3 regions of the Bradyrhizobium quebecense genome follow, and region 3 is predicted to be linked to each of the others. Evidence: riboswitches for the same ligand, from Rfam matches in the RefSeq annotation. Region 3 holds a riboswitch; each other region holds the start of a gene.
The links. A riboswitch is a leader RNA that binds a small molecule or an ion and turns the genes downstream of it on or off. The one in region 3 is predicted to bind cobalamin.

Region 1: another riboswitch for cobalamin. It lies ahead of HU230_RS35930 (TonB-dependent receptor); the one in region 3 lies ahead of HU230_RS27325 (ribonucleoside-diphosphate reductase subunit alpha).
Region 2: another riboswitch for cobalamin. It lies ahead of HU230_RS37760 (TonB-dependent receptor); the one in region 3 lies ahead of HU230_RS27325 (ribonucleoside-diphosphate reductase subunit alpha).

Annotation. Positions count from the first base shown of each region.
Region 1 covers NZ_CP088022.1:7,508,666-7,516,358, reverse strand. The annotation lists gene HU230_RS35940 (ABC transporter ATP-binding protein) at 1-111, opposite strand, end outside; gene HU230_RS35935 (FecCD family ABC transporter permease) at 108-1,151, opposite strand; cobalamin riboswitch at 1,264-1,461, shown strand; gene HU230_RS35930 (TonB-dependent receptor) at 1,589-3,841, shown strand; gene HU230_RS35925 (hypothetical protein) at 3,951-4,124, shown strand; gene HU230_RS35920 (ATP-grasp domain-containing protein) at 4,251-5,540, opposite strand; gene HU230_RS35915 (MFS transporter) at 5,765-6,997, shown strand; gene HU230_RS35910 (CYTH and CHAD domain-containing protein) at 7,069-7,693, opposite strand, start outside.
Region 2 covers NZ_CP088022.1:7,891,961-7,899,653, forward strand. The annotation lists gene HU230_RS37740 (ABC transporter ATP-binding protein/permease) at 1-650, shown strand, start outside; gene HU230_RS37745 (hypothetical protein) at 803-1,195, shown strand; gene HU230_RS37750 (amidohydrolase family protein) at 1,350-2,840, shown strand; gene HU230_RS37755 (CobW family GTP-binding protein) at 2,842-3,771, shown strand; cobalamin riboswitch at 3,999-4,194, shown strand; gene HU230_RS37760 (TonB-dependent receptor) at 4,301-6,583, shown strand; gene HU230_RS37765 (PepSY domain-containing protein) at 6,586-7,693, shown strand, end outside.
Region 3 covers NZ_CP088022.1:5,663,204-5,670,896, reverse strand. The annotation lists gene HU230_RS27350 (DUF1521 domain-containing protein) at 1-878, shown strand, start outside; gene tnpA (IS66-like element accessory protein TnpA) at 1,488-1,946, shown strand; gene tnpB (IS66 family insertion sequence element accessory protein TnpB) at 1,939-2,292, shown strand; gene tnpC (IS66 family transposase) at 2,345-3,916, shown strand; gene HU230_RS27330 (hypothetical protein) at 4,196-4,393, opposite strand; cobalamin riboswitch at 5,066-5,279, shown strand; gene HU230_RS27325 (ribonucleoside-diphosphate reductase subunit alpha) at 5,535-7,328, shown strand; gene HU230_RS27320 (ribonucleotide-diphosphate reductase subunit beta) at 7,319-7,693, shown strand, end outside.

The DNA of each region.
Region 1 (7,693 bases), 1.8 Mb from region 3:
GGGGCCGACCAGCGCGACCAGATGGCCCGCTTCCAGCGACAGCGAGACATCGTGCAACACCTTGCGGCTGCCGAGCGAGGCATTGAGCGCGGTGGCGGACAGCAGCGTCATGCCACGCCTCCGCCGAGCGCGCGGCGTTCGCGCATGATCAGATAGAGGAAGAACGGCACGCCGATGATCGAGGTCAGCACGCCGACCTTGATGTCCGACGTCGAAGGGATGATGCGCACCGCGATATCGGCCGCGAGCAGCAGCGCCGAACCGGTGAGCGCGCTCGGCACCAGCAGCCGCGCCGGATCGTGACCGATCAGAGGGCGCATCAGATGCGGCGCGACGAGGCCAATGAAGCCGATCGTGCCGGTGACCGCGACCGCGCCGCCGACGCCGAGCGCGACGCCCGTGATCACGAGGAGCCGCAGTCGTCCGACATCGACGCCGAGGCTCTGTGCGGCCTCCTCGCCGAGCGTCAGCGCGCGGAACGCGTTCGCCTGGCTGAGCAGGATGGCCGCACCCGCGATGATGAAGGGCAGCGCCAGCGCCACGTGCTGGAAGCTGCGGTCCTCCAGCGAGCCGAGCAGCCAGAACGCGATCTCCAGCACCACGAACGGATTGCTCGAGAGGTTCATCACCAGCGCGGTCGCAGCTCCGGCAAAGCTCGAGATCGCGAGTCCCGCGAGGATCAGGATCAACAGCCCGGCATTGCGGCCGGCAATCACCAGCAGCGCGAACACCGAGCCGAACGCGGCGATGATCGCCACCACCGGCAGCGCGTAGGAACGCACATCGGCGAGGCCAAGCGCGATCACCAGCACGGCACCGAATGCCGCCGATTGCGGCGCGCCGAACAGCGACGGCGAGGCCAGCGGATTGCGCAGCAATCCCTGCAGCGCCGCGCCCGATAGCCCGAGAATACCGCCGATCGCGAATGCCAAAATGGTGCGCGGCAGCCGAATCTCGCGCACGATCACCTGCGCCACGTCGCTGCCGCCGCCGAACAGCGCCTCGATCACCGCAGGCGGCGACAGCCGCACCGGCCCGATGCCGAGCGAGAGCACCAGCAGCACGACCACGAGCGCGAGCAGCGCCGCGGTGGCGCCCCACCGGCGCCGCGCCGCGACCTCGGCCGCCAAGGCAAAATCCTGCACGCTCATTGGATCCATGCTCTTACAGCGATCGCCGTGGCAGACAAGCGACACCCGACAAAAACCGTGGCCAGCTGGCGGCCGCCCCACCTCCGCCGGATTGACTTTGCTGCCCGGCCGAACCCTAGATGAACATGACGGTTCTTTCATGAGATGAAAAGGGAATGCGGTGCGGGGAAACTTCCCCAACGCCGCGGCTGCCCCCGCAACTGTATGCGGTGAATCCTTCGTCACAGGCCACTGGGAATCTCGGTCCTGGGAAGGCGACGAAGGGTAACGACCCGCGAGCCAGGAGACCTGCCGTCAGCCGTGGTCACACGCGAAGATGCCGGTCGGGGAGTACAGGCATGAGCTTCACTTGAGGCTGCAAGCAGCTGGGCCTGCGAGCACGATGGTGAGACTGGTTCGCGGTGACGTGCCACTGACGTTACCGAGGTCTCACTTAGATGTTCTCCAACTCTTCCTCCCGGCGCCGCCGCGTGCTTCTGCTCGCGTCGACGATGATCGTGCCGACCATCATCATCTCGACCGCACGGGCGCAGCAGGCGCCCGCTCCCGAGCAACTTCCGGCGATCGAAATCACCAAGCCGGGCGACCAGAATGTCACGCGCGCCAGGCCGGCCGCTGACGAAGCGCCGGCCCCGCGCCGCCCGGCGCCGGGCACAGGACAGGGCAGCGGGAGCGGATCGGGCTCGACAGGGACCGGATCGGCCACCGGAACGGGCGGCACAGGTGGCCGCCAGTTCGCGGGCATTGTCGGCTCTTCCTCGACCGTGATCACCGCCGACGACATCGCGCATTCGCCGGTGCAGTCGCTGCCGGAGATTCTCGCGCAGGTACCGGGCGTGCAGTTGCAATCGCTTTATGGCGGACCGAACGGCGCCAAGACCGCGGTCGACCTGCGCGGTTTCGGCGCATTCGCCTCCGACAACACCCTGTTCCTGCTCAACGGCCGCCGCCTCAACGACTTCGACAAGGCCGGCTTCGATCTCACCACGATCCCGCTCGATTCGATCGAACGCATCGAGATCACGCGCGGCAACAGCGGTGCGGTGCTCTACGGCGACAACGCGGTGGGCGGCGTGGTCAACATCATCACCAAGACCGGCGCCGGCGGCCCGCCGGCCACGATCCGGGCCGAAGGCGGCTTCGGTTCGTTCAACACCCGCATGGCCGCGGTCTCCGCGGCGCTCAATTCCGGCCCGTGGTCGACCTCGTTCTACGGCAACGGCATCAAGTCCGACGGCTACCGCGTCAACAATGCGCTCAACCAGCGCAACGCCGTCGGCAACGTCAACTACACGACATCCGATTTCACGGCCTTCCTCACCGTCACCGGCAGCGACCAGAAGCTCGGCCTGCCCGGCGGACGGCTGGTCGATCCGTCGATCGGCGTCAACGAGCTGTTCACCGATCGCAGAGGAGCAGCGACGCCATTCGACTATGCCAACCAGCAAACCGCCAGCGTCACCACCGGCTTCACCAAGACGCTGATGAATGGCGTCGACCTCATCGTCGACGGCGGCTGGCGGCAGCGCGAGACGCAAAGCGGCTTCTTCGGCACCGCGCCGACCATCAGCTTCGCCTCGACCTATAATGATGCCGCGCTACAGACCTGGTCGATCACGCCGCGGCTCAGCGTCAAGAACGTGATGTTGGGGATGCCGTCCACGGTCCTGACCGGCATCGACTATTACGATTCGACGTTCCGTGAGGCACGCGGCGCCTATCAAGGCGTCGATCCCTACCACATCTACAATATCGAGCAGCAGACCGTGGCCGGCTACTGGCAGCATACACTGGGCGTGCTGCCGACCACCGATTTCTCCTACGGCGCGCGCGTCCAGAATACCAGCGTGTCGGCACGCGATCGCTACGATCCGAATGCACCGTTCGCCTTCGACACGCAGGCGGCGCCGCTCGACAGCAACGAGACGCAATACGCGCTGCATGTCGGCGCCGAGCATCGCTTCACCGACACCTTCTCGGTGTTCGGCCGCGCCGCGCGCGCATTCCGCACGCCTGATGTCGACGAGCGCGTCGCCTCGGGTCCGTCATTCGATCCGCTGACCTTCGCCCCGATCCCGCAGAACTTCCAGCTCAAGACCCAGACATCGCAGGACGTCGAGGGTGGCTTCCGCGTCAAGACCAACCTGTTTCAGGTCCAGAGCAGCGTCTATCTGATGGATCTCGAGAACGAGATCCATTTCAACCCGGTGCTGTTCTACAACGTCAACCTCGATCCCACCCGCCGCTATGGCTCAGAGACCAGCGCCTCGCTCAAGGTCAGCGACAGCGTCACCCTGCGCGGCGGCATGGCGATCACCCGCGCCGTCTTCCGCGAAGGAATGTGGGCCGGCAACGACGTGCCGCTGGTGTCGCGCTACACCGGCAATCTCGGCGTGACCTGGAATATCTGGCAGAACTATCTGGTGTTCGATGCCACGGTGCGGGCCTGGAGCTCGCGCATCATGGACAACGACCAGGCCAACACCCAGAACCGCATTCCCGGCAACGCCACCGCCGATCTCAAGCTCAGCGGGCGGGTTGACCGCTTCTTCTGGTCGCTCAGCGTGAACAATCTGTTCAACGCGCTCTATTACGACTACGCCATCGCGAGCTCGTTCACGGCCGGCCGCTTCTCGGCCTATCCGCTGCCCGGCCGCACCTACATGGTCAAGGCGGGCGCGACGTTTTGAGCTATCGGCGCGGCGGGTGTGACCGGCCGCGCCCATCTCCTTACGTTACAAGCACCGGCGAACTGGGGTAGAATTCCGGCTGCTGATTTGACCCGCGCAGGGGAAACGGATGGCCAAGGCCGGAAAGAAGAGCAAGGGCGGCGGCAAGATCGACGACAAGACCGACGACAAGTCGAAAAAGCCTGCGCCGCCCGCGGCGCCACAGGACGACGACTATTATGAGGACGGCGACATCGCCACGCCGAAGCTCGATCGCTACGGCAATGATGACGAGCCGTTGTAGGGGTTGACCGAAATCCATCCCAGGTCGTCCCGGGCAAGCGAAGCGCGACCCGGGACCCATAACCACAGGATTGGATTGTCTCGCAATGCTGGGGCCACAGCCTTCCTCGACAATTCAATCCTGTGGTTATGGGTCCCGGCCTTCGCCGGGACGACGTGTTGAGAGATCGCGCAGAAAATGCTTCCCCTCGATCTTCTCGATACTCGTGCGATCGAGCAGATGCGCACCGAAGCCGCCGCGCGCCAGCGATGCGGCGATCGGCGGCGATGCCAGCAGCAGCGCTGTGGTCATCGCCAGCGGCACGGCACTGAGCCAATCGAGCCGCACCGGCGTCAGCTCTTCGCTGCTGCCCCGATAAAGGCCTTCGCCCGCGGCGATGCGGCCGCATTCCCGGATCAGGTCTCGCCGCGTGCCGTCGCGCGATGCGCTGCCGAGCAGCGCCTGCATCGCGAGATGCGTTCGTACCCCGCTGCGGCTCTCGGAAAGCGGCGCCGGCGTCTCGCCAAGCGAGACGCGCAGCAGCAGGTCGACCAGATCAGTGCCGGCGCGATACGCGTTGACAGGCTCGACCAGCCGCGGATTGCAGTCGATCAACAGCGGCGTTGCGCTGTCGAGCGGCATGATGACGTCGACCGAGAGCGCGCCGTGCCAGCCGAGATGCGCGCCGATGGTCTCGAGCGCGGCACGGATCGCCGGCCGGCTCACGCTCTCCTTGATCGCCTCGCCGCCGCCGACGCCGGCCGCGATCTGCCGGTAGGCGTGAAAGCCGACTAGCGCGCCGCGGCAGAACACCGACTGGGCCTTCTCAACGGTGCCGGTGATGAGATCCTGCGTCAGCACCTCGCCGGCAAAATCGCCGGCGGATACGAGATCGTAGAGCGCGCGGTTGAGATCGCCGGCATCGCGCACGAACCAGACGCCGCGGCTGGCGGTGCCGACCGACGTCTTGACCACGGATGGAAACCGCACCACCTCGCGCAGCTCGTCGGCCGAGTTCACGATCCGGGTCGGCGGCTGCGGCAGGCCGAGCCGGTCCAGCAGGCGGCTGAAGCCGGCCTTGCTGTGCACCGCGCGATAGCTGGCGAAATCCGGCAGCGCCAGGCCGGTGCGCGACGTCAGCCGCGCCGCGGCGCGGGCGAACAGGAAGCCCTCCTCGTGGGTCGGCAGCAGTACGTCGAAATGCCGCGACGCCAGCAGCCGCTCGACGAAACCCAAGAAGCCGGCCGGATCCGACCGCAGCGGCGGACAATGGTGGTATGTGCGGACAAAGCGGGAATAGCGCGCCAGGCACCAGCGCGAGGGGTCGCAGACCTCGACGTGATGGCCGGCCAGCCCCAGGATCGTGATCGCCTCGCGGCCGGAGGTGCTGGAGCCCTCTGACACAAGCACGCGGAGCGGCTTTTTGGCGTCGATCATGGCCGATCATCACCGCAGGACCACACTTTGTCGCCGCCTTTAATGCCGCATGTGTCGATCCGGCACGCCCGCGCCGGGGGCAGCCATGCAGGCGCGTTCATGGACAATTAGCGCCCAGCCTTTATTTTCTGCCCGCCCTGCCGGGCATTTTTTTGACGCGTTTTCTTCACGCGAACCGCGACCCACTTCGCTCGAAAACGCTATGGAATTAGGGTTTCACTGACATGGTCGACATTCTGGCCGCACCGCAGCAAGCGAAAGCCGACAGCGCGCTGCGCACGCTGACGGGGATTTCGGTCGCCCATTGGGTCAGCCACTTCCATATCTTCGTGCTGCCGATGCTGTTCCCGTTCCTGAAGCAGCAGCTCGGCGTCGGCTATGTCGAGCTCGGTTTCGCGCTGACGGTGTTTGCGGCGGTCTCCGGCCTGACCCAGGCGCCGATCGGCTACCTCGCCGACCATATCGGGGCGCGCAAGATCCTGCTGATCGGGCTGACCATCGGCGGCTGTGCGCTGATCGGGCTCGGCCTGCATCTGAGCTATACTTCGCTGATCGTCTGTGCGGTGGCGCTCGGCCTCGCCAACAGCGTCTACCATCCGGCCGACTACGCGATCCTCTCGGCCCATATGGACGAGGCGCGGATGGGCCGCGCCTTCTCGATCCACACCTTCGCCGGCTTCCTCGGCGGCGCGGTGGCGCCTGCGATCATGGCAGCACTGGTCGCCTCGATCGGCGGGCTCGGCGCGCTGATCGTTGCCGGCGCGGTCGGCCCGCTGGTGGCGCTGTTCCTGATCGTGCTCGGCATTCCCGATGCCGGCGCCAACAAGAGCAAGTCGAAGGACGACGCGGCGCCGAAGGCGAGCGTGATCACGCCGGCGCTGATGGTTCTGACCGCCTTCTTCACGCTGCTCAGCCTGTCGACCTCGGGCATCAACAATTTCGGCGTGGTCGCGCTGATGGGCGGCTACGGCGCGTCGTTCTCGACCGCCAACGTCGCACTCACCGCCTTCCTCGGCGCCAGCGCCGCGGGCGTGCTCGCCGGCGGCTATCTCGCCGACTGGACCCATCGCCACAGCCAGCTTGCCGCGGCCTGCTTCGCGGTCAATGCCGTTCTGGTGCTGCTGATCGCGCTGATGAACCTGCCGCCGGTGGCGCTCACGCTCGCGATGGGGCTTGCCGGATTCCTCGGCGGCGTGATCGCGCCCTCCCGCGACATGATGGTGCGCAACGCCGCGCCTCCCGGCGCCGCCGGCCGCGCCTTCGGCATCGTCTCCACCGGCTTCAACTTCGGCGGCATCGTCAGCCCGCTGCTGTTCGGCTGGATCATGGACCAGCACATGTCGCATTGGGTGTTCGGCGCCTCGGTGGTGTTCATGGTGCTGACCGTGCTGCTTGCACTGGTGACCGAGCGCAAGCCGCAGGCCTCCGCAGTTGTAATGCAGGCGCAGTCCCGCTAGGGCATCCCGCTCTCACCGCGCATCGAGCCGTCGTCGACGAGAGGCGCGGCCAATACTTGCCGCCGCCAAACTCATCGGCCCCAGAATGCAGGCGTCGTCTTGAACCGCCGCCAACTCTTGCGCAGCGCTTTCGTCACCGCGATCTGATCACGGGCCAGCCAGCCGGTTATCGCGCCGATGCCGAGATGAAGCGCGGGCTGGTCGTCCTGCCGGATCGTATGGAGCAGCACGCGCGTGCTTCCGATGTCGCACACCCGCCCCAGACTGGTCTGCAACCCGGCGAGCCGCTTCACGTAGCGCTTCGCCGGCGCGTGGGACGCATAGAGCGGCAGGAAGAACTCCGCCGCATAGCGCAACTTCTTGAGGTTGATCCTGAGATTGTGCTGCGCGTGGATATCGAGCCGCCGGAAGCCCGCACCCCGCTTCAACGTCTTGCGATGCAATCGTTCCAGAATCTTGTCGGCGAGCACCGGCATCGGTTGCGACAGGACAGCCAGCGCTTCGCTGTCGATCTCGTTACGCCAGCCGCGACGTTCCACCAGATGCCCGAGCGAGAGCAGGAAGCGGCTGCACCGGGGATCGGCCAGGACGTTCTGCAAGGTGCCGTAACTCGACTTCCGTTGCTGCTGAACCGCCCGGCGAAGGCCATCCAGGTCGATATCCGGAACCGCGCTGACCAAGCGGGTGATCGTCGTT
Region 2 (7,693 bases), 2.2 Mb from region 3:
GCTCCGGCGAGAAGGTCGCGATCGTCGGTCCGTCCGGCGCCGGCAAGAGCACATTGTTCCACCTGCTGCTGCGCTTCTACGATCCGAAATCAGGCATCATCTCGCTCGACGGCGTGCCGATCCGGCAGGCCGATCCGGCCGACGTGCGCGCGCGGATCGCGCTGGTGCCGCAGGATTCCGTGGTATTCGCCGCGAGCGCCCGCGACAACATCCGGTTCGGCCGGCCCGACGCCACCGACGCTGAGATCGAGCGCGCCGCCGAGCTCGCCCATGCCACCGAATTCCTGCGCCGGCTGCCCGACGGCTTCGACGCCCAGCTCGGCGAGCGCGGCGTGACGCTGTCCGGCGGCCAGCGCCAGCGCATCGCGATCGCGCGCGCGATCCTGCGCGATGCGCCGCTGCTGCTGCTCGACGAGGCGACCTCGGCGCTCGACGCCGAGAGCGAGACGTTGGTGCAGACCGCGCTGGAGGAATTGATGCGCCATCGCACCACGCTTGTGATCGCGCATCGCCTGGCGACCGTGCTGTCCTGCGACCGCATCCTGGTGATGGACCAGGGCAGGATCGTCGAGCAGGGCACCCACGCCGAGCTGGTCGCCGCGGGCGGCCTCTATGCGCGGCTGGCGCGACTGCAGTTCGAGGGGATTTGAACGAATTGGGACCCTGTGCGCTCCGCCTATGCGATTCCTATGCGATCGAGCGCGTGCTCCCCTCGAAAACCTATTCCCGCGCAAGGATAGTCGCGCCGCGCCTGACCTCCTTCGACGGCCGAAGGGGCATCGGCGCGCGGGGTGTTCGACTGATGCGCGAGGACGCGACCAAACCCGAGAGCAGGCTGCTCCGTGCCTGGCAGCTTGCCGTGCTGCGCTTCGCAGTGACGCTCGACGACGACGATCGGATGCAGGCGCTTAATGCGGCCGGCGAGGTCGATCGGCTGGGCGGCGCGGCCGATGACGCCTTCCACTTCTTCCGCCGGACGACCGCGGACCTGTGCGCGGCGATCTCCGGTCAGGGCGCGGATCAGGATGCCGTCATCCGGCGATTCCTGGTGCAAATCGACAATGTCAGGCTCAAGCGCGCGGTCGAAGCGGCGATCGCCAGGGACCGCACGCCGCCGAAACTCGTGGCGAGCCGCATCAAACCCGGCAACGATCTTTGGCGGGGGCTGCCGTCGCGGCGTGCAACCGGAACGTAACGAGGGGCTCTCTGCAATCGCCATCACGGCGCGGCGGATATTCCGTCAGAACATGTCGCCACGACCCCTTGCCGGGTTGCTGCGATGAGTGCGATGCGCTTCTCTGTGCTCGAAAAGAGATCGGCCGGTGTCGGACAATGCGGGGAGTGGCGAGATGGGTGGTTTGGTGATCAGCGGCGGCCGGGTGGTGGATCCGGCCAGCGGGATGGACGCGATCGGCGACGTCGCCGTCGTCGACGGCAAGATCGCCGCGGTCGGCACGGGGCTCGGCGGCGCGGAGCGGCAGATCGACGCCACCGGCCTCGTGGTGGCGCCCGGCTTCATCGACCTGCACGCGCATGGCCAGACCATTCCGGCCGATCGCATGCAGGCGTTCGATGGGGTGACGACATCGCTCGATCTCGAGGCCGGCGTGCTGCCGGTGGCATCCTGGTACAAACGCCAGGCCGAGAAGGGGCGGGTGCTGAACTACGGCGCGGCTGCCAACTGGGCGTTCGCGCGGATCGGCGCGATGACCGGCTCGAATGCGGAAAGCTCGCTGGAATCATTCGGCGCAGCGATGCGCGATCGCCGCTGGATCGAGAACGTGGCGACTGAGAGCGAGGTCGGCGGCATCCTCGCGCGCCTTGCCAACGGACTGAATGAGGGCGGCATCGGCATCGGCATTCTCAACGCCTATGCGCCGGGCGCGGGCGTGCAGGAACTGACCGCGGTGTGCCAGCTCGCCGCTGATCATGCGGTGCCGACCTTCACCCACGTCGCCTACATGTCCCGCATCGATCCCGAGAGCGCGGCCGAGGCCTATATCCGCCTGATCGGCTATGCCGGCGCCACCGGCGCGCACATGCACATCTGCCATTTCAACTCGTCGAGCAAGACGGATATCGAGCGCTGCGTTGCGCTGATCGCCAAGGCGCAGGCGCAGGGCCTGCCGATCACGGTGGAGGCCTATCCCTACGGCACCGGCTCGACCGTGCTGGCGGCGACCTTCTTCAGCGATCCCAAATTCGAGGAGCGCAACGGCCTCGGCTACGATTCGGTGCAGCGCGTGACCGACGGTCACCGCTTCGGCAGCCGCGAGGAGCTGCTGGCGGCGCAGGCCGCGGAACCCTCGACGCTGGTGCTGTGGCATGTGCTCGATATCGAGAACAACGCGCATCATCGCGATCTGCTCGACATGGCGGTGCTGTATCCGGGCGGTGCGATCGCGTCCGACGCGATGCCGTGGACGTTGTCGGACGGTCGCCCCTACACCGGCGACGCTTGGCCGCTGCCTGATGATGCCACCTCGCATCCGCGTTCGGCCGGCTGCTTCACCCGCTTCATCCGCGAATGGGTGCGCGAGCGCCGGAAGGTGTCGCTGCTGGAGGGCATCCGCAAATGCGCGCTGATTCCGGCCGAGATTCTGTCCGCGAGCACGCCGGCGATGCGCGCCAAGGGCAGGTTGCAGGTCGGCGCCGATGCCGACGTCGTGGCGTTCGACTTCGAGACGCTCAGCGACCGCGCGACCTTCTCCGCGATGAACCGCCCGGCGGAAGGTGTGCGGCATCTCGTGGTCAGCGGCCAGCCGCTGATCAATGATGGCGTGCTCGATGTCGCGGCACGGCCCGGCCGGCCGGTGCGCCGGCCCGTCACCGGGGGCTGAGGTGCCGGTCCCGATCCTGCTGGTCGCGGGTTTTCTCGGGGCGGGAAAGACCACGGTCGTCAACCATCTGCTGGCGCATGCGCAAGGCCGGCGCATCGCCGCCGTGGTCAACGATTTCGGCGCGATCAATATCGACGCGGAGCTGATCGCCGGCGCCAGCGATGGCGTGGTCAGCCTGAGCAATGGCTGCATCTGTTGCACACTTGAGGGCGATCTGCTGCGCACGCTCGCAACCTTGCTGCGGCGCGATCCGCGTCCCGAATTCATCGTGATCGAGACCAGCGGAATCGCCGATCCCGCCGACATCGTGCGCAACCTGATGGACCCGGTGATCTGGAAGGAGGCGCCGCTCGAGACCGTGCTGTGCGTGGTCGACGCGACGCAGCCGGTGGCCGCGCTGGACGATGCGCTGCTGCGCTCGCAGTTGCGGGCGGCCGATGTGGTGGCGCTGAGCAAGGTCGATCTGGCCGATGCAGCCGCGTGCGCCGTGATCCGCGATGCGGTGCGGGCAGTGCGTCCGGCGGCCGTGGTCGTCGATGCGCTGCATGGCGAGGTGCCGGCAGCGCTGTTGTTTCCCGCGGACCTCGATCAGTTGCCAGCGCCGCGCGAGACCGCGCCGCGACGGCCGGTAGCGGACCGGTTCGAGACGCTGAGCTGGACATCGGAGCGGCCGGTGCGGTTGCCGCGCTTGCAGCAGGCAATCGGTAAACTGGCGCCGAAGCTGGCGCGGGCGAAGGGATTGTTCGAGACGGTGGAGCAGCCCGGACGGCTGACGGTGTTTCAACTCGCCGGCGGCCGCGCGACATTGGCCGCGGGCGGCGTGCCGGCACCCGGCGTGCCACGCACGCGAATCGTGTTCATCGCCGAGATGGGCGCTCTGTCGCGGGCCGAGATCGATGAGGTGATGCAGGGATGTGTCGAAGCAGGGTGATGCGAAGCCAGTTTCCCGTCACCCTGAGGAGCGCGAAGCGCGTCTCGAAGGGTCGACGGCCGTCAGCGTGGCCGTGCATCCTTCGAGGCTCGCTCCGCTCGCACCACAGGATGACGGAATAGAGAATCCTCGCGTCGGCCCGCGCTGTCGCTGTGTCATCGCAGCAGCATCATCCCGCAAAGCATGTGTGCGACAATCGCATCGAATTGACAGCCTATCCCGCACCACCTATCGTTTCTGCCGACGGTTCCCTTCGGGGATCAAAAGGGAATGCGGTGCGAGGGTAACCCCAATGCCGCAGCTGTCCCCGCAACTGTAAACGGCGAGCCTTTCGTCAATTTGCCACTGGGCTATCAAGCCCGGGAAGGCGTCGACAGGCGATGACCCGTGAGCCAGGAGACCTGCCGTCAGTCGTGGTCACACGCGAGCACATCGGGCGGGGGCGTCCTGGTGGGATCGGAGCACTGCCTTTGGGGCAATGCGCCAGTCCGCGTTCGCGGTGACGTGCCACGTTACCGCGAGTCCTTTCATGTCTCCGTCCTCTCCCGCCGCGCGCCGTTGGCGCCTCGGTCTCGTTTGCTCCCTGTCATCGCTGCTGCTGCCGGCTGAAGGTTCGGCACAAACGTCTCCACCCACGACGCTCGATCCGATCGAGGTCGCACCCTCGACATCCGCAGAGCCCAAGCCCGCGGCGCGAAGCCGCAACTCGGCGACGTCGTCGCGGCCGCGCGCCAGACCTGCAACGGCTGCGGCAACCGCTGGCGCGCCGCGCCCCGCGGCGTCGGGCGCATCGGGATCGGCATCGCCGACGCTCAACGCCACCATACAGGGAGGCACCGGCAGTCGCCTCAATCTGACGCCGCTGCAGACGCCGGCCAGCGTCGAGATCATCACGGCGCAGACCATCGCCGAACGCGGCCAGCACAATGTGCTTGATGCCGTCACGCAGAATGCGGCCGGGTTCATCGCAACGCCGGCGCCCGGCAATGGCGGCCTGTCGTTCAGCACCCGCGGCTTTGCCGGCAGCAACTCGGTGATGACGCTGTATGACGGCACGCGCTTCTATATCGGCTCCGGCACCCTGACGTTCCCCTACGACACCTGGTCGACCCAACGCGTTGAAGTGCTGCGCGGTCCGGCCTCGGTGCTGTACGGCGAGGGCGCGATCGGCGGTGTCATCAACGTCGTTCCGAAAAAGCCGCAGGGCACGCCCTACAACGAGGCCGAGGTCTCGCTCGACAGCAACATGACGCGACGGCTGTCGGTGGACAGCACCGGTCCGATCAATCCCAATGTGTCCTACCGCATCAACGCCACGGGCAACATGTCGGACGGCTGGGTCGATCGCGACAAGACATCGAATGCGGTGGTCTCCGCCGCCGTGCGGGTGCAGGCGTCGGACAATCTCGCCTTCACGCTCTCGGAAGATTACGGCGACCGCAGCCCGTCGCGCTATTTCGGCACGCCGCTGATCAACGGCTCGATCCAGGACGCGCTGCGCTTCAAGAACTACAACGCATTGGACAGCGCGATCCGCTACCAGGACAGCTGGACCCAGTTCAAGACCGAGTGGGGCGTCGCCGACGGCATCAAGATCAACAATACGCTGTATTACCTGACCAGCGAGCGGCACTGGCGCGATATCGAAAACTACACCTTCAATCCGAAGACCCAGCTGATCGACCGCTCCAGCTACATCGAGATCTTCCACGACCAGAAGCAACTCGGCAACCGGATGGATGCGACCTTCAGCGGTCACGTCTTCGGACTTGCAAACCAGTTTGTCGCCGGATTCGACGTCAACCGGATCGACTTCACCCACACCAACAATTCGCCCTATGGCGGCGCGTCGACGGTCAATCCTTACGTGTTCGATCCCGGATCGTTCTTCGCGACGACCACGGCGACGACGCCGGGCTTCAACGCGATCGTCAATCAATACGCGCTGTTCGCCGAAGATCGCCTGTCGCTGACCGATCAATTGTCGCTCGTCACCGGCGTCCGGTACGATCGTCCCGAGGTCGATCGCACCGACTACAAGACGCCGGCGAACAGTTTTGAAACCACGCTGTCGGGCACCAGCTGGCGAACCGGGTTGGTGTACGAGCCGATCAAGGACCTCGCGTTCTATGGTCAGTACGCGGTCGGCGTCGATCCGGTCAGCAACCTGATCTCGCTGTCGACCTCGCAGAAAACCTTCCAACTCGCGACCGGCAAGCAGACCGAAATCGGCGTCAAGCAGTCGTTCTGGGGCAGCCGCGGCGAGTGGACGCTGGCTGCTTACGAGATCGTCAAGACCGGCCTGACCATTCCCGATCCCAGCAATCCAACCGCCGGCCTTGCACTGCAAATCGGCCAGCAATCATCCCGCGGGGTCGAAGGAACGATCGGGCTCGCGCTGAACGACGGCTGGCGCGTCGACGCTAATCTTGCGCTGCTGCGCGCCCGATACGATAACAACAGCCAAGTGGTCGGCGGAAAGGTCGTCAGCTACAATGGCAATGTTCCGGTCAACGTGCCGCAGCAGGTCTCGAACGTCTGGCTGACCTGGGACTTCGCGCCCAACTGGTCGGTCTACGGCGGCGTGCAGATCGTCGGTGCGATGTACTCCGATCTCGCCAACACGCAATTGCGGCCGGGCTACAATGTGGTCAATGGCGGCATCAGGTGGAAGCCGGATGATCGCACCACGGTCGCGTTCCGCGTCTACAATCTGTTCGACAAGGTCTACGCGGTGACCTCGAACGGGACGGGGCAGTGGCTGCTCGGCATGCCGCGCACCGCCGAATTGTCCGTCAACGTGAAGTTCTGACCATGCGCAACGCTCTGATCCGGCGAGCGCGTCGATGGCTTTATGTCGTCCATCGCTGGATCGGCATTGCGACGTGTCTCTTCTTCGCGATGTGGTTCATCTCCGGCCTCGTCATGATGTCCGTGGCGTTTCCGCGCCTCACTGACGACGAGCGCCTGTCCGCGCTCCCTGGCATCGTTTGGAGCAAGGTACAGATCGCACCTGATCGTGCGATGGCGATCGCGGGCACGGAACATTATCCACGCGATCTCCGGCTCTCGATGCTGGACGACGTTCCGGTCTATCGCGTGACCGAATGGAAGGGGGCCGCCGTCACCATTTCGGCGATCGACGGCAGCGTCATCGACCGGGTCACGCCGGACCAGGCGCTTGCTGTTGCCCGGCATCACCCGCGTGCCGTGCAGCCGCAACTGCTCGATACCGTGACGCGCGATCAATGGACGGTCACCGCGCGCTTCGATCCGCTGCGGCCGCTCTATCTGATCGGCCTCGGCGACGCCGATGGCACCGAACTTTATGTCTCGTCGCGCAGCGGCGAGATCGCCCTCGACACCACGCGGCGAGAGCGCGTCTGGAACTGGCTCGGCTCGATCCCGCACTGGATCTATCCGACCGTGTTGCGCAAGGACGGGCCGTTGTGGCGGGACGTGGTGCTGTGGATATCGGGCATCTGCCTCGTCGTCGCCGTCACCGGATTCTGGATCGGCATTCTGCGCCTGCGGCTGACGCGCCGTTACGCAGATGGCGCCGTCTCGCCCTATCGCGGCTGGATGGCCTGGCATCATATTGCCGGCCTCGTCGGCGGCATCTTCGTCTTCACCTGGATGTTCAGTGGCTGGTTGTCGCTCAATCCCGGCGGCGCGTTCTCCGGCCGCGGCCCCACGCGCGGGATCGCGGTCGGCTACGGCGGCCATGATGCACCCGATATCGTTGCCGGCTTGCAGTCGCCGCCGCAGGTATCGGCGGTGGAGGCGCGCTTCGTCTGGATCGGCGGACGCCGGCTGATGGTGCTCGACGACAGTAGCGGCCGTCGCAGCCTCGCGGATCCCGTGACCGGCGCGCCCGTGACGCTCTCGCAGGACGAGATCGTCGCGGCTGCCCGGCGCGCGA
Region 3 (7,693 bases):
GGGTGACCCAGTCCAATGCTGGCATGACTCTTGATGAGCTGACACCCGATGGTGCCCAGGCGATCCATGAGAGCGGCCAAGGCTGGGTCGATGGCGCCGGCGGCGTGGTGAATCAGGCGAGTATCGATGCCGGCGAACAGGGTCGCGCGCCGGGCAGCTACCAGTCTGCAAGCGCAACGCCTGCCACTGCAACACCCGTGTTCTTCGTTCCTCCTCCACCGCCACCTCTTGCGATGGTTCCGCTTGCCGTCGCTCAGGCGCCAGCGCCGTCCTCTCAGCCAGCGCCGTCATCTCAGCCAGCGCCAGTGTGGTCGCACGAGGTCAAGGACGGCAAGGCGACGATCAACCTTGGTGATAAGTATACGATCACAGCCGATGAGAAGGACGGCACCTGGACCGTTAGGAACAACCAGACCGGCCATGTCTCGAGGATCCACGGCGATCCTCACGTCGATGCTAATGGCGACGGCAAGGACGATTTCGACTTCAAGAAAGGTATGACCTTCCAGCTCGACGACGGCACGAAGATCACGGTGGACACGGTCGATTATGGCAAAGGAAAAACCATCTCCTCGAAGCTCACCATCACCAACGGCGACAATGCCATGGTTGTGGAGGGGCTCGGTGACGACAAGGATGGGAAGAACAATCTGAAGGTCACGCAGTCTAATGCTGGGCGGACGCTTGATCAGCTGACGTCCGATGGCGCTCAGACAATCCATGAGACAACTCAGGGGTGGGTTGACAACTCCGGACGAAAGGTGACGCAGGCGGTGATCAACCACAATGAGAACCCGGATGCGCCACCGGATTTCAAGACGATGATGCACGAGAGCATGTTCCAGCGCATTTTCCATCGCCATGCACAGCCGGCATGAGGCCCGATCCCCGGGGCGTGTCGGAAACTCGTGGAAGCGGGCGCTAGCGCCCGCCTTTCATTTTCGCCAAACGGCCGCGAGAAGGGCAGCTTGGCGATCTATCGATTCAGGATCGACGGTAACAGTCAGATTGTCTCGGCAATCGCAGCCTTCGCCCCGACAAACGGGCGGAGGGCCTCCAGGCCCGGCTACCCGGCCAGAATTGCTGTGGCGCGTTCCCGCCCGTTGTCGGCGATGGAGGCGCTGCACAGGAACGGTGCTCTCAGGTTTGTCTGCATCTCAAAGTCATGCCGACGCAAGCGTCGCAGTGAAAATCCCGTCAAGATCGCAAATTGGATTGAGGGCTGCCTCGACAGCGCGATCTACCCTCGGCTCAAAAGCACAAGCCCTGCCTCGCGTTGAGCTCTGCCTGTCTTTAGCCTCCGAAGCCGGGCGTGAACCCTTGCGCCCCCCCGAACATCCATCAGCTTCTCAGGAAGCCGGAGGCGCTATGGGCTTTGAGCATCGCCATTCCCGTCAAAGTAAGCGTAAGCGCGAATTTCTCCGCACCTTTTGCTTTTGAGAGTCCTGATGCATGAGGTGTCCACCAAAATAGGTGGACACCTTGTGATGAGCGACGATGATCAGAAACTGCGGGTCAGGCTTGTCGGCCGGAACGGTCGCCGGCGCTACGAGGCGGCATCGAAAGAGCGTCTTGTCGCGGCCTGCCTTGAGCCTGGGGTTTCGGTATCGAGGCTTGCACTCGAACATGGGGTCAACGCGAACCTCCTTCGGAAGTGGATCAAGAAGCACAGCGCGACCAGGTCGCTGCCGCCGTCCTCACGCCCGGCGTTCATCCCGGTTCAGCTTGAGGGGAAGTCCGAGCGGGACCTGTCGCGAAAAGACAGCGTGGCGACGGTTGATTTGCCGGCTTACGATGAAGTGCGTGGTTCGGAACCCAAAGGGACTCCAGCTTTTTGTTCTCCGGCCAAAGTGAGCGTGTCGCTGCCGAATGGCGTGAAGCTCGCGCTGGAATGCGGCGATGTGGATGCATTGACGGCGATCATCGGAGCGCTGGGCGATGTTTAGACTGGGCGATGACCTGCAGGTCTATCTGCACCGTGAGCCGATCGACTTCCGGGCTGGCATCAACAGCCTTGCGGTCCTGGTCCAGGAGACGATGGCGCTCGATCCATTCACTCCGGCGGTTTTTGCGTTCTGCAATCGCCGTTGCGACCGGATGAAGCTTCTGTTCTTCGATCGGTCCGGCTTTGTACTGGTCCTGAAGCGGCTGACCGAAGACAGGTTCCGATGGCCGCGCCGCCAGGAGGCGATCGTCACGCTGACGACGGAGCAATTGCACTGGATCCTTGACGGCATCGATATCGATGCGATGGTCCGCCATCCGGTGCGGCAATATCAGGTTGCCGGCTGAGCTCTCGAGTTGAGCGGTTGACGCGTCGGTACGGTTCAGATTCAAGAATTCGATGAATCGAACCGGCGATCCGAGTGTTGAAGTGCTGTTGGCACGCATTGCTGCGCTGCAGGCGGAGAACCATCAACTCGCCGACCGCGTCGCCAAGCTCGAGGAAGAACTGGCGCTGGCACGCCTGCATCGTTTTGCGCCGCGCAGCGAAAAGCATGTTGATCGTCTCTTCAATGAAGCCGAGCAGGCCTCCGATGAGGAGGACGCCGGCAGTGAAACGAACAATATCGCCGAACTTCCGGACACGGGCTTGCCACCCGTCGAAAACACAATGGGAAAGAAGCGCGGCCGCAAGCCGCTGCCGGGGAACCTGCCTCGTGAGCGCGTCGAGTATGACCTGTCCGACGATCAGAAGGCGTGTCCTTGCTGCCGTGGCCAGATGCATCGCATGGGCGAGGCTGTCACCGAGCAACTTCATATCGAGGTGAAGGCGAAGGTTTTACAGAATGTGCGCTTCAAATATGCGTGCCGCCATTGCGATCGCACCGGGATCCACGCCCCTGTCGTGACCGCGCCGATGCCGCCGCAACCATTGCCGGGCAGCGTTGCCACGCCCTCGACGCTGGCGTTCGCGCTGGTTCACAAATATGTCGATGGCACGCCGCTCTACCGCCTGGCGCAGGCCTTCGAACGTGCAGGTGTTCCTGTCAGCCGCGGCGCTTTGGGCCACTGGGTGATTGGCTCGAGCGAGAAGCATCTGCATCGCATCTACGACGCCCTGAAGCTGCGGCTCAGATCACAACCTCTCATCCATGGCGACGAGACAACGGTTCAGGTCCTCAAGGAGAAGGACAAACGGGCCACCAGCACATCGTACATGTGGGCTTATCGCAGCGGCAAGGGCAGCCACGAGCCGATCGTTCTTCTGGATTATCAGCCGGGCCGCGGCCAAATCCACCCGCAAGCCTTCCTCGGCGATTACCGTGGCATTGTAATGAGTGACGGCTATACCGCATGGCGCACGCTGGAAGGGGCCACCCACATTGGATGCATGGCCCACTCCCGGCGGCGCTTTGTCGATGCCCTCAAAGCCAGGAAGAAGGGCGGCGGTCCGCCCGAGCAAGCGCTGCGGTTCTTTGAACAGCTCTACCGGGTTGAAAGGCGGGCGTGGGACGGAATACCGGAGAAGGGTGAAACACAGGCCTACTGCATTCGCCGCTTCCGCCAGCAACATAGTGTCCCCATCCTCAATGCTCTCAAAGTATGGCTCGATGACATGGCCCCGAAGGTCTTGCCTGACAGCAAGCTCGGCGACGCCGTATCCTACACCCGAAACCAATGGGAATATCTGACGCGCTACACCGGGGACGGCAGCATGCCGATTGACAACAATCTTCTGGAGCGCGACATCAGGGTTTTTGCAACTGGCAGGAAGAGTTGGTTGTTCAGCGATACCGTGGACGGAGCCAAGGCCAGTGCCGTCGTCTATAGCCTGATGCTGACCTGCCGCGCCTCACGTGTCGAGCCGTTAGCGTGGTTGCGCCACGTCCTCACCGAATTGCCTCAGCGCGCCGGCGACGCCGATATTACAGACCTGCTGCCCTTCAACTTCCACAAAGCCGCCACTGCCTGAACGGCTCGGTATCGCCCGATACCAGGGCAATCCATCAAAACCGCCGGCGTGCGAAGAAAATCGCGCTTACAAGTAAGCTGCTAGGGACGTTAAAAGGAAATCGCAGCAGCCCGCCGCCAAAAAGATCCCGGTGCATTCGGATTCGCGGGACCCGCTCGCAGCTCGGATCTGAGATCATTGAATGCGCATCTAACTGGTGGCACGTGCCAAGTTTCACTTGGCACGTCTTCGATTCGATCACTACGCGGGCTGTATCTCTATGTGGCGCCGAGCATCGGCTCACCCATCATCAAGCTCGCTCATGGCCTCATCCATATCCGACTGGGAATCGCTTATGACTTGCGTGGCGACGGAAACGAGAGCCTTTTCGAATGCTCGGCGCAGTAGCGCTGCACGCGTGTCATCGCCGCCGCTCTCGGCGGTGTCGGAGGGGGCGCCAACCTGCGGCGCTGTTGCATTAATATCGGCTGCGTTCATGTCGTAACACCCGGATAGCGGCGTCGCCGCGAGATGACCTATCCGCTTCATGCTAGCAGGGACAGCTTGCGAAAAGCTGACTAAGATCGAGCCTCCTTGGCGGCTTCATCCATGACCACGCAAGTGAGGACAACCGTATGCCGGCACGGTCATTACTGCGATCGGAGCTCTGGTAAATCATGGCGCCAAAACACTTGGCCACGTCAGCAAGCGCGACGGCGACTGTTGCGCGTTGAAGGCTCAGTGGTACCATAAGCATTTGTGGAGCTATCGCGCTCGATCTGGCGCGCGCGGCAAGCCACCGAGATCGCACGATCATGGCAGGGACGCACCTCACGCCAGTTCCACAAGAAGAGCAACACCTTGCTGGCGCATCGCATTCTCGACCGCTTTGAATTGCAAGCCAAACGTTGCGCGTCATGAGATTATCCCTCGCCAGCATCGCCCGGAACCTTCGCCGAACGGATTCCTATCCAACGCGGACTCGCATAGGCACCCGTCATCGCGACGGAGCATCGAAATCAAAATGCTGCCACTCTTTTCACGGAATGGGCCGAAGCAGGGGGGCATTTGCTCGAACACAGCGTTGCGGGCCCAGACCCGGAGCGGACGTGGCGTCCTGCGTCTCGACTCCCCTGCCACAAGCCTTGACGAATCTCGACGCGCGGCGTCTGTATGTAGATCTGCCACGGTCTTCCATTCTGCATCTAGTAGGGTGGAAGCTAAGAGAGAACCCGGTGCGCCGGTAACGGCTATTCCGGGGCTGCCCCCGCAACTGTAAGCGGCGAGCGGTTGTCATAATGGTCACTGGCCGCGACAGCACCGGGAAGGCCGACAGCCGCAGCGACCCGCGAGCCAGGAGACCTGCCGCGACAGAATAGAACGTCCTCGGGCGGGGTGCCCCGTGCGTCGCTTGCAGCCTGGGACGTTTGACCCGTCTCCTCGCAAGTCGTGCGCGTGGCTTCCCCCCCCTAACATCGCGGGGTTGCCGATGTCGTCGTCTTACGATTTCAATCAGCATGGTCATCTAATTGAGTGGCCGAGTGTGCGGCCGTGGCCGGCGCGGCCAAAGTCTGCCGCGCCTCAGCGGTGTGTTGTGCCGCCGCCGTCATCGCCTCCGCTGCCGCGGCCTCTCGCGCCATTGCCAAAGCCGTCCGATCTCACGCTCGATCGATCGCGCGACGGCCTGCTGACCGCGTTCGGCAAGCTAACGCTGACCGATCGTTATCTGCTCGTCGGCGAAAGCGTCCAGGACATGTTCGCGCGGGTGTCCTGTGCCTTCGCGGACGATGTTGCGCACGCCCAACGTCTCTATGACGCGATGTCTCGGCTGTGGTTCATGCCAGCCACGCCGGTGCTGTCCAATGGCGGCACCACGCGCGGCCTGCCAATCTCGTGCTTCCTTAACTCGGTGTCCGACTCGCTCGAAGGCATCGTTGGCACCTGGGACGAAAACGTGTGGCTTGCCTCCAACGGGGGCGGTATCGGCACGTACTGGGGCAATGTTCGCTCGATCGGAGAGAAGGTGAAGGGCGGCGTCAGCTCAGGCGTCATCCCGTTCATCCACGTCATGGACGGCCTGACGCTGGCGATCAGCCAGGGCTCGTTGCGGCGCGGCTCGGCGGCGGTCTATCTCGATATCCAGCATCCCGAGATCGAGGAGTTTCTCGAGATCCGCAAGGCGTCCGGCGACTTCAACCGCAAGAGCCTCAACCTGCATCACGGCATCAACCTCACCGACGAGTTCATGCGTGCCGTGGGCGCCGGCACCGCGTTCGCTCTGCGCAGCCCGAAGACGAACGAGGTCGTCCGCGAGATCGACGCGCGACAGCTATGGCAACGCATTCTTGAGAACCGGTTGCAGACAGGCGAGCCTTATCTCTTGTTCATCGACACTGTGAATCGCGCGCTTCCCAAGCACCAGCGCGAGCTCGGTCTCAAGGTCTCGACCTCCAACCTGTGCAGCGAGATTACGCTCCCGACCGGCATCGACCATCGCGGCGAGGAGCGCACCGCGGTGTGCTGTCTGTCATCGCTCAACCTCGAGACTTGGGACCAATGGAATGAGGAACCCGGCTTCATCGAGGACGTCATGCGCTTCCTCGACAACGTGCTCACCCACTTCATCACGACGGCGCCGGAGGGTATGAAGCGGGCCCGCTACGCCGCCCTGCGCGAGCGCTCCGTCGGACTTGGCGTCATGGGCTTCCACTCGTTCCTCCAGGCGAATGGCATTCCAATGGAGAGTGGCTTGGCGAAATCATTCAATCTAAAGATGTTTCGGAAGATCCGGGGTGATGCCGACGCGGCATCCGTCGCCCTTGCTCGCGAGCGTGGCCCGTGCCCGGACGCCCTGGAACGTGGCGTGATGGAGCGCTTCAGCCAGAAGATCGCGATCGCGCCGACTGCTTCGATCAGCATCATCTGCGGCGGCACCAGCGCATGCATCGAGCCGATCCCGGCCAACATCTACACCCACAAGACGTTGTCTGGTGCCATCTCGGTACGTAATCCTCATCTGACCAGGGTACTGATCGCCAAGGGCGCCGACACCCCGGTGACCTGGCAGTCGATCATTGCGCAGGAGGGTTCGGTCGCCCATCTCGACATTCTGTCGGAACACGAGAAAGCGGTGTTTCGCACCGCCTTCGAGGTCGACCAGCGCTGGATCGTCGAGCTTGCAGGCGACCGGGCCGCATTCATCTGCCAGAGTCAGTCAATCAACCTCTATCTGCCGGCCGAGGTCGATAAGTGGGATCTCCACATGCTGCACTGGACGGCGTGGAAGCGTGGGGTGAAGAGCCTTTATTACTGCCGTTCAAAATCGATCTCGCGCGCGGCGTTCGCCGGCAAGATCGTCGACGATGACGAGGCCGCGCCGCGGCAGCCGCCTGCGCAGCGCACCGATTATGAGGAGTGCCTCGCATGTCAATGATCGATCTCTCGTCTGTCGATCCGCGCACGCTGATCGGCAAGGGACGCGTTGGTCTCCTTGACTCGATGGGCAGCTATGACGTTGATCGCTACGCTTGGGCCTACGAGTTCTGGAAGCGTCAGCAGCAGACGCATTGGATGGCCGAGGAGGTGCCGCTCGGCAACGACCTCAAGGACTGGGCGTCGGACCGCGTCACCGCCAGCGAGCGCGCGCTGCTCACCCAGATCTTTCGCTTCTTTACTCAGTCGGACATCGAGGTCGGTGACAATTATCTCAAGCGATACATCCCGATTTTCCAGCCGCTCACCGTCCAGATGATGATGGCGGCCTTCACGAACATGGAGACGGTCCACATCGACGCCTAT